Regions from separate parts of the Clostridium sediminicola genome, predicted to be linked through region 1. Evidence: predicted binding sites of a transcription regulator. Region 1 holds the regulator's gene; the other holds the start of a gene.

Region 1 (5,783 bases):
TTAACAAAGTTGAAATTTGTGGAGTTAATACATCTAAGTTACCCGTTTTAAAAGAAAAAGAAATGAAAGATTTAATGATCAGGATGAGAAGCGGTGAAATAGGTGCTAGAGAAAAATTTATTAGAGGTAATTTAAGATTAGTTTTAAGTGTAATACAAAGATTCAATAATCGAGGAGAAAATATTGATGATTTATTTCAAGTTGGTTGTATAGGCTTAATTAAAGCTATAGACAATTTTGACTTGAGTCAGAACGTTAAATTTTCTACTTATGCAGTTCCAATGATCATTGGTGAGATAAGAAGGTATCTTAGAGATAATAATTCTATAAGAGTAAGTAGATCATTGAGAGACATTGCATACAGGGCTCTACAGGTAAGAGATAGGTTAATATCAAAAAATAATAAGGAGCCAACAGTTAGTCAAATTGCAAAGGAGTTGGAAATTCCAAGAGAAGATGTAGTATTTGCTTTAGATGCAATTCAAGACCCAGTATCATTATTTGAACCAATCTACCATGATGGTGGAGATGCTATCTATGTTATGGATCAAATAAGTGACGGAAAAAATCTTGATGAAAGTTGGGTAAAGAACATATCTGTAAAAGAAGCAATGAAAAAATTAAATAGTAGAGAAAAACTTATACTTAATATGAGATTTTTCAAAGGCAGAACTCAAATGGAAGTAGCCGATGAAATAGGAATATCTCAAGCTCAAGTTTCAAGATTAGAAAAAACTGCATTAAAACATATGCGTAAATATGTTTAGAGCCGAAAGGCTCTTTTTTTTATGTTATATTTTAAGATTTCGTAATCTATTTCAATACCGAAAAACATTACATCATACTGTTTTATTGAAATAAAATATAATCTTAATAAAACAAGGAGGTTCCACATAGTATATAAGGAGGAGGAGATGGTATGTATTCAATAAACAGTGTGAAAAATATGGAAGTTATTGATATTAACTCGGGTTGTCGGTTAGGCTGTATTAGTGATTTAAAAATTGATTGTGAAAGCTATAAGGTTTTATCTATAATTATACCAATTCAGAGGAATAAGTGGTTTAATAAAAATTCTGTTCTGGAAATTCCATGGGAAAAGATTTATAAAGTTGGCATAGATGTTATCTTAGTAGAGGGAAGTGAAATTGATTTTGAAAATTCAAACTAGAAAAAAAGGATAAATAAGTGTATAATTAAACCCTAGAAGATAAAAATAAAGGACGTGAAATTATGAGGTGTCCATTTTGCGGTCATAATGAAAGTAAAGTTGTTGATTCAAGATCAACAGATAATGCGATAAGAAGACGTAGAGAATGCACTATATGTAATAAAAGATATACTACATATGAAAAGGTTGATACAATTCCATTACTTGTTGTTAAAAAAGATTCTAGTAGAGAATACTTTGATAAAAACAAAATAATTAATGGATTATTAATTGCATGTCAAAAGAGGCCTGTTTCCAGAATAGAAATTGATACTATAGCCGATGATATTGAAAAAAAACTAAGCAATTCAATGATGAATGAAGTTAATAGCAAATATATTGGTGAAATGGTTATGGCAGCTTTAAAAGAGATTGATGAAATCTCCTATGTAAGATTCGCATCTGTGTATAGGCAATTTAAAGATATCAATACATTTATACAAGAAATTAAAATTTTAATGGCAGACAAATAAAGTCCTTTTATTAGGACTTTTTCTTGTAATATGCATTATTAATAAAAATGGAGGAGCCTTATGTTTGAAAAATTTGATTGTGAGTTTTTTGATTTTAAGCATGAAAATATAGAAGTATATTTTTCAACTGCTAAAAATAATATTTCCTATAATAGAAACACAAAAGAAGGTCAAGAAAACATAGATAATTTAAAAAGTTATTTTTGTGTTAAAAATGTTGGGTATTGTAAACAAATTCATAGTAATGATGTTATAATATTTGATAACAAGATTGTTGAAGGTGATGCACTAATTACTGATAAAAAAGATATTGCTATAGGGGTTTTCACAGCAGATTGTGTACCGATAATAATATTGGATAAAAGAAAGAAAGTAGTTGCGGCAGTACATAGCGGTTGGAAAGGCACATACAAAGATATAATTATTAAAACTGTACATAATATGATTGAAAAATATCAATGTAATATAAGTGATCTTTTATTTTACATAGGACCTCATAACATGGATTGTTGCTATGAGGTTAGTGAAGAATTAATAGAAAAGTTCAAAGATAAACAATGCTTTTTTGATAAAAGTATAAATAATGGTAGATTCTTGAGTCTTCAAAAATGTATTATACTTCAATTAGAATCAATTGGGGTTCATAAGAAAAATATTTTTTCTATCAATAAGTGCACTTTCTGTAATGAAGAGTATTCCCTTCATTCATATAGAAAGCAGAGTGATAATTATGGTAGAATGTTTTCATTTGTAATAATCAGATGATTTTTTGGAAGGAGCTTAGAAATATGGCTAAAATTTTAATTGTTGATGATGAACTAAATATTCAAGAACTAATAAAATTCAATTTAATAAACCAAGGATATGAAGTTATAGTAGCAGGGGATGGTATTGAAGCTTTAAAACTAGTAAAAGCTGAAAAACCAGATTTAATATTATTAGATTTAATGTTACCAGGTATAGATGGTTATGACGTTTGCAGTCAAATCAGAAAAAACAATAGTATCTCTTCTATTCCTATAATTATGCTTACTGCAAAAGGTGAAGAATTTGATAAAATTCATGGATTAGAGTTAGGAGCAGATGACTACATTACGAAACCGTTCTCTGTTAAAGAGTTATTAGCAAGAGTTAAAGCAGTTCTTAGAAGAACAAAAACTCAAGAATTTGATGATATATATGTCTTGGGGAATTTATACATTAATTTTGAAAAACATGAAATTATGAAAAATAACAAGAAAATAGAGCTTACTCATAAAGAATTTGAACTATTAAGTGAATTTATTAAAAATAAAGGAAGAGTTTTGACTAGAGACTATTTATTAGAAAAAATTTGGGGATATGAATATATTGGAGAAACTAGAACAGTAGATGTTCATATAAGACATTTGAGAAAGAAAATAGAAGAAGATGATAAGAAGCCTAAATTTATTGAAACAATAAGAGGAATAGGATATAGATTTAACTTAGGAGAGTAAGAATGAAAAGAAAACTAATGATTTCGATAATTAGTACTATGGTTATAAGTTTAATTACTGTCACACTATTATTTGTTGCTTTAATAAATTTTAAAAATGAAGAGAATATAAAAAAAGAACTTAGAATGAATAATCAGATTATTATAAATAACTTGAAGCTGGGTTTGCATGATTTTAATAATGACTATAGTCAGTTATATAAACAGACAAATATTAGAGTAACCATTATTGATAAGTTTGGGTTTGTAATCGTTGATTCTGAAGTAAATTCTAAATATATGGAAAACCATAATAATAGGCAAGAAATTATTGATGCTAGAAAAATAGGCTATGGTTCTTCCATAAGATATAGTGAAACATTAAAAAAAAGAATGGTATACTTTACATCTCAATATGATGAGGGTATTATTATTAGAAGTTCAATGGCGGTGGATGTTATTACTGGCTTGGAAGGTCAGTATTTAAAATATTATTTATTAATATTAGTTTTTGTCTTTGTCTTGTCTTTAATTATTTCATCGAAGTTATCTTATGTTATAGTAAAGCCCATAAAAGACTTAGAAACAACTACATCTAAAATAGCTGCTGGTTATTTTGACAATAGAGCAAGTAAGTTTTCTAATGATGAAATAGGTCACTTGGCTATAACTTTCAATAAAATGGCAGATAGATTACAATTGACTATTAGAGATTCTATAGATAAAAGAGATAAATTAGAAGCAATATTGAAGAGTATGGATGGCGGAGTTATTGCAGTAGATAATGAAAAAAAAATTATTATGTTAAACCCATATGCTAGAAAGATATTCGGAATAGATGATATTGTTATTGGACTTAACATTGAGGATATAATCGAAGAGAGCATTTTGTCTCAGATATTTGATCCTGATAGTAATGTTAAAGAAATAAAGATTGATAATTTAATTGAGAAAAATTTGAAAGTAAAAACAGCAGATATTATTAGTGAAAATTTAAAAATAGGTACAGTTGCAGTTATTTACGATATTACTGATATAAGGCGATTAGAAAATATGAGATCTCAATTCGTTGCAAATGTATCTCATGAATTAAAAACTCCTTTAACGTCAATAAAAGGATTTTCTGAAACATTAAAGTATGTAGATGATAAAGAGACAAAAGATAAGTTTCTAAATATAATAAATGATGAAACTGATAGATTAACAAGGCTTATAAATGATATCTTAACTTTATCTGATATTGAGCAATATGGTACTATGAAAAATAGTATAGACTTTGAAGTAAACAAAGTAATTGATGAAGTTTATACTCTAACAAAGCCTATGGCAAAAAATAAAAAAATCCTATTAGTAAAAACTATTGAGGGTTCTCCGCTATTGTATGGCAATCCGGATAGTTTCAAACAAATGGTTATTAACTTAGTAGATAATGCAATAAAATACTCAGAAAATGGTGGTACTGTTTATATTCACTCCAGAATAGAGGGATTTACATATGTTATTTCAATAAAAGATACAGGAATTGGAATTCCTAATGAGCATATACCAAGATTGTTTGAGAGATTTTATCGAGTTGATAAGGCTAGATCAAGGGATAGAGGCGGAACAGGATTAGGACTGGCGATTGTAAAACATATAGTAATAAGTTTTGGTGGTAAAATATTAGTTAATTCAAATATTGGTATTGGGTCTGAATTTATAATTGAGATTCCAATTGATATAAAATAGAAGATTATTTAAAGAATATTCTATTCTTAACAAGGTTAAACCACAAAAGTAAGTTGAATTAAAGTCAACACAATATCTACCGCAGATTGATATGTTCTGACGCTATATATTGTGGTCGAAGTTCAACTAAATTACTTTTTGTGGAATAATCATAACATGAAAATAAAAAAAGAACTGTACGGTAGAGATAGCTGTCGTTTAGTTCTTTTTTAGTTAATTCTTTACTTGCGAAAAATGACTATTAATGTTAATATATCTTAATGTATGACTAATTTTTATGGTTGAGAATGTTGTTTCTTGGAGGTAATAATGATTTCAGAAATTAGAAGAGTAGTTTCAAATAGTATAGCAGAAGAAATTGGCGTTGAATCAGGTGATGCATTGTTAAAAATTAACAATACAGAGATTGATGATATTATTGATTATAAGTATCTTAGTTGCGATGAGTATTTGATTCTAGAAGTTTTTAAGAAAAAAGAAAATGAAATATGGGAAATTGAGGTTGAAAAAAATTATGATGAAGATTTAGGAATCGAATTTGAGCAACCTATTTTAGATAATCCTAGAAGCTGCCATAATAAATGTATTTTTTGCTTTATTGACCAATTACCTAAAGGAATGAGAGAAACTCTTTATTTTAAAGATGACGACTCACGGCTATCTTTTCTTCAAGGAAATTTTGTTACTATGACTAACATGAGCGAAAAGGATATTGATAGGATTATAAAATATAAAATAAGCCCTATAAATGTTTCAGTACATACTACAAACCCAAGTTTAAGATGTAAGATGATGAATAATAAGTTTGCAGGCAATATCTATGAAAGGTTAAAAAAGTTATCTGAAAATGGGATCAAACTTAACTGCCAGATTGTCCTATGCCCAGGATATAATGATGGAGAGGAATTTTTTAAAA
Region 2 (5,783 bases), on a different contig from region 1:
AAGAACAATATGGTTTAAATCAACTTCAATCGAAAAAAAAGAAAACTTTGATTCAGCTTTTTTTAGAACAAATTAAGGATGTTCTTATTTACATCCTTATGTTTGCTGCAATAATTTCAATTATAGTCGGAGAATATAGCGATGCGGTTATAATTGGACTTGTGATTGTATTAAATGCTGTGATTGGTATAATTCAAGAATCTAAAGCTGAAAAATCATTAGAAGCTCTACAAAAGCTATCTGCGCCTAAAGCTCTAGTAAAAAGGAAAGATGAAATTGTAGAAATAGATTCAATTGAAATTGTACCAGGAGATATTGTAATAATTGATGCTGGAAGATATATACCCTGCGATATAAGATTAATTCAAACAGCAAATTTTCAAGCTGGAGAATCAGCACTAACAGGAGAATCATTACCAGTTGAAAAAGATGCTAATTTAATTCTTGAAAATGAAGACACCCCTATTGGTGATAGAAAAAATATGCTTTACAGTTCCACATTAGCTACTTCTGGAAGAGCAATTGGTGTTGCAGTTGGTACTGGAATGAATACGGAGATCGGCAGAATAGCCCAAATGTTAAAAGAAGATAAAAAAGATCTTAGTCCACTTCAAAAAAGATTAGATCAATTAGGTAAAATTTTAGGTTTTGTAGCTTTATCTATCTGCTTATTAATCTTTATTATTGGGCTATTACAAGGAAGAGAATTATTAGAACTATTCATGACCTCAATTAGCCTTGCTGTTGCAGCAATTCCTGAAGGATTACCTGCTATAGTTACAATCGTTCTTGCAATAGGTGTTCAGAGAATGATAAAAGAAAATGCCATAGTTAGAAAGCTACCCGCAGTAGAAACCTTAGGGTCAGTTAATGTAATTTGTTCTGATAAAACAGGCACACTGACTCAAAATAGAATGACTGTTGTTAAATATTATACTAACAATACTATACATGAAATTGATCAATTTAATAGAGAAGACTATACTCAAAATTTACTTTTAGAAAATTTAGTATTGTGTAATGATGCTACAGTATCAGTTTCTGGAAGTACAGGTGATCCGACAGAAATAGCATTGATTGATATGGGAATCAGAGTCAATACAAAAAAAGAAACCTTAACAAGTGCTCATGAGAGGGTAAATGAAATCCCATTTGATTCTGATAGAAAGCTTATGTCAACTGTCAATAAGTATGAAGATAAATACTATGTAATGACTAAAGGTGCTGTAGACAATTTACTTAATATCTGTTCTAAATCACAAGTTAATGGAGAAGTCGTAGAAATAACACCTTCTATCAAAGAAGAAATCCTTGCAGTGGCTTCTTCAATGTCAAACAATGCACTTAGAGTTCTTGCCTCTGCTTATAAAGAAATATCTGGTTATAATGAAGATAATTTAGAAAGTGATTTGATTTTTATTGGGTTTGTTGGAATGATCGATCCTCCAAGACTTGAAGTTAAAGATTCAATAGCTTTATGTAAAGATGCAGGTATTGATACAGTTATGATTACAGGCGATCATAAGGATACTGCTTTTGCAATAGCAAAATCTTTAGGTATAACTGAAAATAGATATGAAGCATTATCTGGTAGCGAGCTTGATAAATTGAGCCAAGAAGAACTAAATGCTTCTATCCAAAATGTAAAAGTATTTGCTAGAGTATCTCCTGAGCACAAAGTTAAAATTGTAAAAGCGCTAAAATCTAATGGTAATACAGTTTCTATGACAGGAGATGGTGTCAATGATGCTCCATCACTAAAAGCTGCAGATATCGGAGTTGCAATGGGTATTACAGGTACAGATGTTGCAAAAGGAGCATCTGATTTAATTCTTACAGACGATAATTTTTCGACTATTGTTGCTGCAATAGAAGAAGGTAGAAATATATACAATAATATAAAAAAATCGATAATATTCTTATTATCTTGTAATCTAGGAGAATTAATTGCGATATTTATAGCTGTATTAGTAGGTTGGGCTACTCCATTAAGACCAATACACATTTTATGGATAAATCTAGTCACTGATTCTTTCCCAGCACTTGCCCTTGGGGTTGATCCAAAGGATAAAAGTGTTATGAATGAGAAACCAAGGGATGCAAAAGAAAGCATTTTTGCTGGAGAAATATTTAACTTATCCATTAATGGTATCTTGATTGCTATTTTAACTTTAGCAGCTTACTATATCGGAATTTCAAGGTACCCAGAAGCTACACTTAAGAATCCTGGATCAAATGCTTTAATTTATGCTCAAACAATGGCATTTTTAGTTATGAGTATTTCTGAGCTTATTCATTCATTGAATCTTAGAAATAACAAAGATTCAATATTTAAAACTGGTTTATTCTCAAACATGTATTTGATATATGCAATTTTAGTAGGAATTGTACTTCAACTGTTAATACTTCTTACGCCTGGATTAAACACTTTATTCAACATTACACCACTTAGTATGAATGATTGGGGAATTGTCTTGATACTAAGCATAATTCCTTTGATAATCAATGAATTGATAAAATTAATTAAGAGAAAAATAGTAAACAAAAAAACTGCATAAGCAGTTTTTTTGTTTACAAGAATCTTTGTATAGATAGCTTGTTATCTTTTCTATCCATACTATTCTTCCTCTAAATACAATTTTGAATTTTCGATATAATGAATAGCACTTAATTCAATACTTTTAATTTCCTCATCAGTAAGTTTTCTAATAACTTTAGCAGGTGAACCAAGGCAAAGAACCCCTTCAGGAATTTCTTTGTTTTGAGTAACAAGACTACCTGCACCTATTATCGTATTTTTACCTATCTTAGCTCCATCTAATACTATACTTCCCATACCAATAAGACAATTTTCTTCAATTTCGCAACAATGAATTATACACTTATGTCCAATAGTAACATTTTCATGTATAATTGTAGGTTTTCCATGTTCTGAGTGCATAACTGTTCCATCTTGAACATTAACTCCTTCGCCAATTACTATTTTATCAAGATCTCCTCGTAAAACAGCTGTATACCATATATTAGCATTGTCTAGTACTTGAACATCTCCGATAATGTCAGCACTTTCAGCTACAAAAGCGTTTTTTGATATTTCAGGTAATATTCCTTTAAATTTAACTATCATTATATATAACACTCCTATCAATATTTTTACTATGTACCCTTATTCTACTCATTTTTATATAATAATCTACCAAGAAATTATTTTCAAGCATTCTTCACTTTTTTTCAACAAATTCTTTCGAATAAACATTTCTTTTGTTGTTAAATTATTCTTGAAAATTTTAAATTATTTTTATATAATACTATATGTAGGTTACATCTTTTATATAACCACAATATATAGGGGCTATTATGTTTCAGATATAATATACTGCTAGTATTTTACTATCAATAAGTATATAATAGTTATAGTTTTGTATTATCATTTTAGGAGGGTACTACGAATGGATAGAGTAACATCATTAAGTCAATTATTTAAAAGACATTTTACAAAAGAATTAAAATCGAACCCTGCAAAAACAGTATATGACTTATTTGTATGGAAAAAAGTAAATGTAAATATTAAAGATCACAAGTCAGGAAATACTTTGTTTGAAATGAATAATTTAGAATTTCCAAAACACTATTCTCAAAATGCTTGTGATATTATTGCATCAAAATATTTTAGAAAAACTGGCATATCTAATGATCTGGGTTATGAAAATAGCATGAAAATGGTTGCTCATAGAATCATATCATTTTGGGCAGAAGCTTTAAAAAATGAAGGCCTTATTAAAACTGATGAGGAAAAAACTATTTTTTATGATGAAATGGTTTATGGTTTATTAAACCAAATGTATGCTCCAAATTCACCTCAATGGTTTAATACAGGTTTAGCCCTCTCTTATGGAATAAAAGGTAATAGCCAGGGTAGTTTCTACTATGATCCTATTGAAGAAAAGGTTCTTGAGAGTAAAGACTCATATACTAGAACACAAGCTTCTGCTTGTTTTATACTATCAATAGAAGATAAATTATTAGGTCCTCACTCTATTTCTGAGCAATACGTAACTGAAACTAAACTTTTTAAAGGTGGTTCTGGTACTGGAACAAACTTTTCTACTATTCGAGGAGTTGGAGAAAAATTATCTGGAGGTGGATTTTCTTCTGGACTCATGAGTTTTCTAAAAGGGCTAGATAGAAATGCTGGTGCTATAAAATCTGGAGGTACAACAAGAAGAGCAGCAAAAATGCTTTGTTTGAATATTGATCATCCAGAAATTGAAAACTTTATTTCATGGAAATCAAAAGAAGAAAAAAAAGTAAGAGATTTAGCTAAAATGGGCTATGATGCTAGTTTTGAGGGAGATGCATACGAAACTGTATCAGGACAAAATGGAAATAATTCTGTAAGATTTTCAAAAAAGTTTATGCAAAAAGTTCAAGACTTAGAGAATAATCCAAAAGCAACATTGAGATTAAAAGGACGAGTAGATAGTTCGGTAAGCAGAGAAATTGAAGTATCTGAACTATGGAATCTTTTCAATAAATCTTCTTGGGAATGTGCAGATCCTGCCCCTCAATTTGATGATATATTTAACTCTTGGCATACTTGCCCTTCTGGGGAGAACGGGAAATATAATGCCCCATACAATAGAATAAATTCAACAAACCCTTGTGGTGAATATGCTTTCTTAGATGACACTGCTTGCAATCTTGCATCTATTAATGTATTTAAATTCTACAACAAAGATACTGGTGAATTTGATGTTGAATCTTACACTCATTTGATAGGATTAATACAGCTTGCCCTTGAAGCATCAATAATTTGGGGTCAATTTCCTACTGAAGATATTGCTAGAAAAACTTATTTATTTAGAACTACTGGATTAGGTATCGCAAATTTAGCATCGTTACTTATGGTAAAAGGCTTTCCTTATGATTCTGAAAAAGCAAGAGCACTAACAGCCTCTTTAGTTGGAATCATGACAGGCCAATCTTATTTTGTATCTTCACTTATGGCAAAAGAAGTTGGTCCATTTAAATGCTTTGATACAAATAAAAAAGCTATGCTTAGAGTTATTAGAAACCATTGTAGAGTAGCTGGAGTTATTAATTCACCTTATGAAAATTTAGGTTATAAGCCTCTTGAAGTGAATCATCATCTACTTGAAGAAACAGGTCTTTCATATATGAGTACAGAATTAAAAGAAGCATGGGTTAGAGCATTAGAATTTGGTAATAATTACGGTTACAGAAATGCTCAAGTATCTGTTGTAGCCCCTACAGGAACAATATCTTTGGCAATGGATTGTAGTGCTACTTCAATAGAACCATTTTTTAGTCATGTTGTATACAAAAAGCTTTCTGGTGGCGGATTCATGACTATAGCAAATCCCGTACTTCAATTAGCTTTAACTAATTTAGGGTATACTGAAGAAGAAATCCAAGATATCCTATCCTATATTATGAAATCAACGCTTGTTGAAACTGATGGTTTTGAATATGATAAAATCGAAGATGGTAAAATCGAAGGGGCACCTCATTTAAAAGAAGAACATCTTCCAATATTTGATACTGCAAACAAATGTGGAACAGGTAATAGATATATAGATCCTATGGGGCATGTAAAATTAGTAGCATGTATAACTCCATTAATTTCAGGTGCAGTTTCAAAAACCGTTAATTTACCATCAACAGCAACTATAGAAGATTTTAAAAATGTAGTTCTCTCATCTTGGGAACTTGGTGTAAAAGGAATTTCATTATATAGAGATGGTTCTAAAGCAAGCCAGCCA

What was found. Region 1 encodes NrdR, which represses ribonucleotide reductase genes. Its sites were predicted from a motif close to CACNANATNTNGTG; they were not measured.
Region 2: the regulator NrdR is predicted to act here: its motif matches at 3,338-3,351, upstream of ACQ3F0_RS08025 (vitamin B12-dependent ribonucleotide reductase).

Annotation. Positions count from the first base shown of each region.
Region 1 covers NZ_BAABMF010000001.1:310,732-316,514, reverse strand. Annotated here, with positions in the region: gene sigG (RNA polymerase sporulation sigma factor SigG) at 1-767, shown strand, start outside; gene ACQ3F0_RS01435 (YlmC/YmxH family sporulation protein) at 920-1,171, shown strand; gene nrdR (transcriptional regulator NrdR) at 1,234-1,683, shown strand; gene pgeF (peptidoglycan editing factor PgeF) at 1,744-2,448, shown strand; gene ACQ3F0_RS01420 (response regulator transcription factor) at 2,472-3,161, shown strand; gene ACQ3F0_RS01415 (HAMP domain-containing sensor histidine kinase) at 3,164-4,867, shown strand; gene ACQ3F0_RS01410 (DUF512 domain-containing protein) at 5,177-5,783, shown strand, end outside.
Region 2 covers NZ_BAABMF010000003.1:265,989-271,771, forward strand. Annotated here, with positions in the region: gene ACQ3F0_RS08015 (calcium-translocating P-type ATPase, PMCA-type) at 1-2,558, shown strand, start outside; gene ACQ3F0_RS08020 (gamma carbonic anhydrase family protein) at 2,618-3,127, opposite strand; gene ACQ3F0_RS08025 (vitamin B12-dependent ribonucleotide reductase) at 3,450-5,783, shown strand, end outside.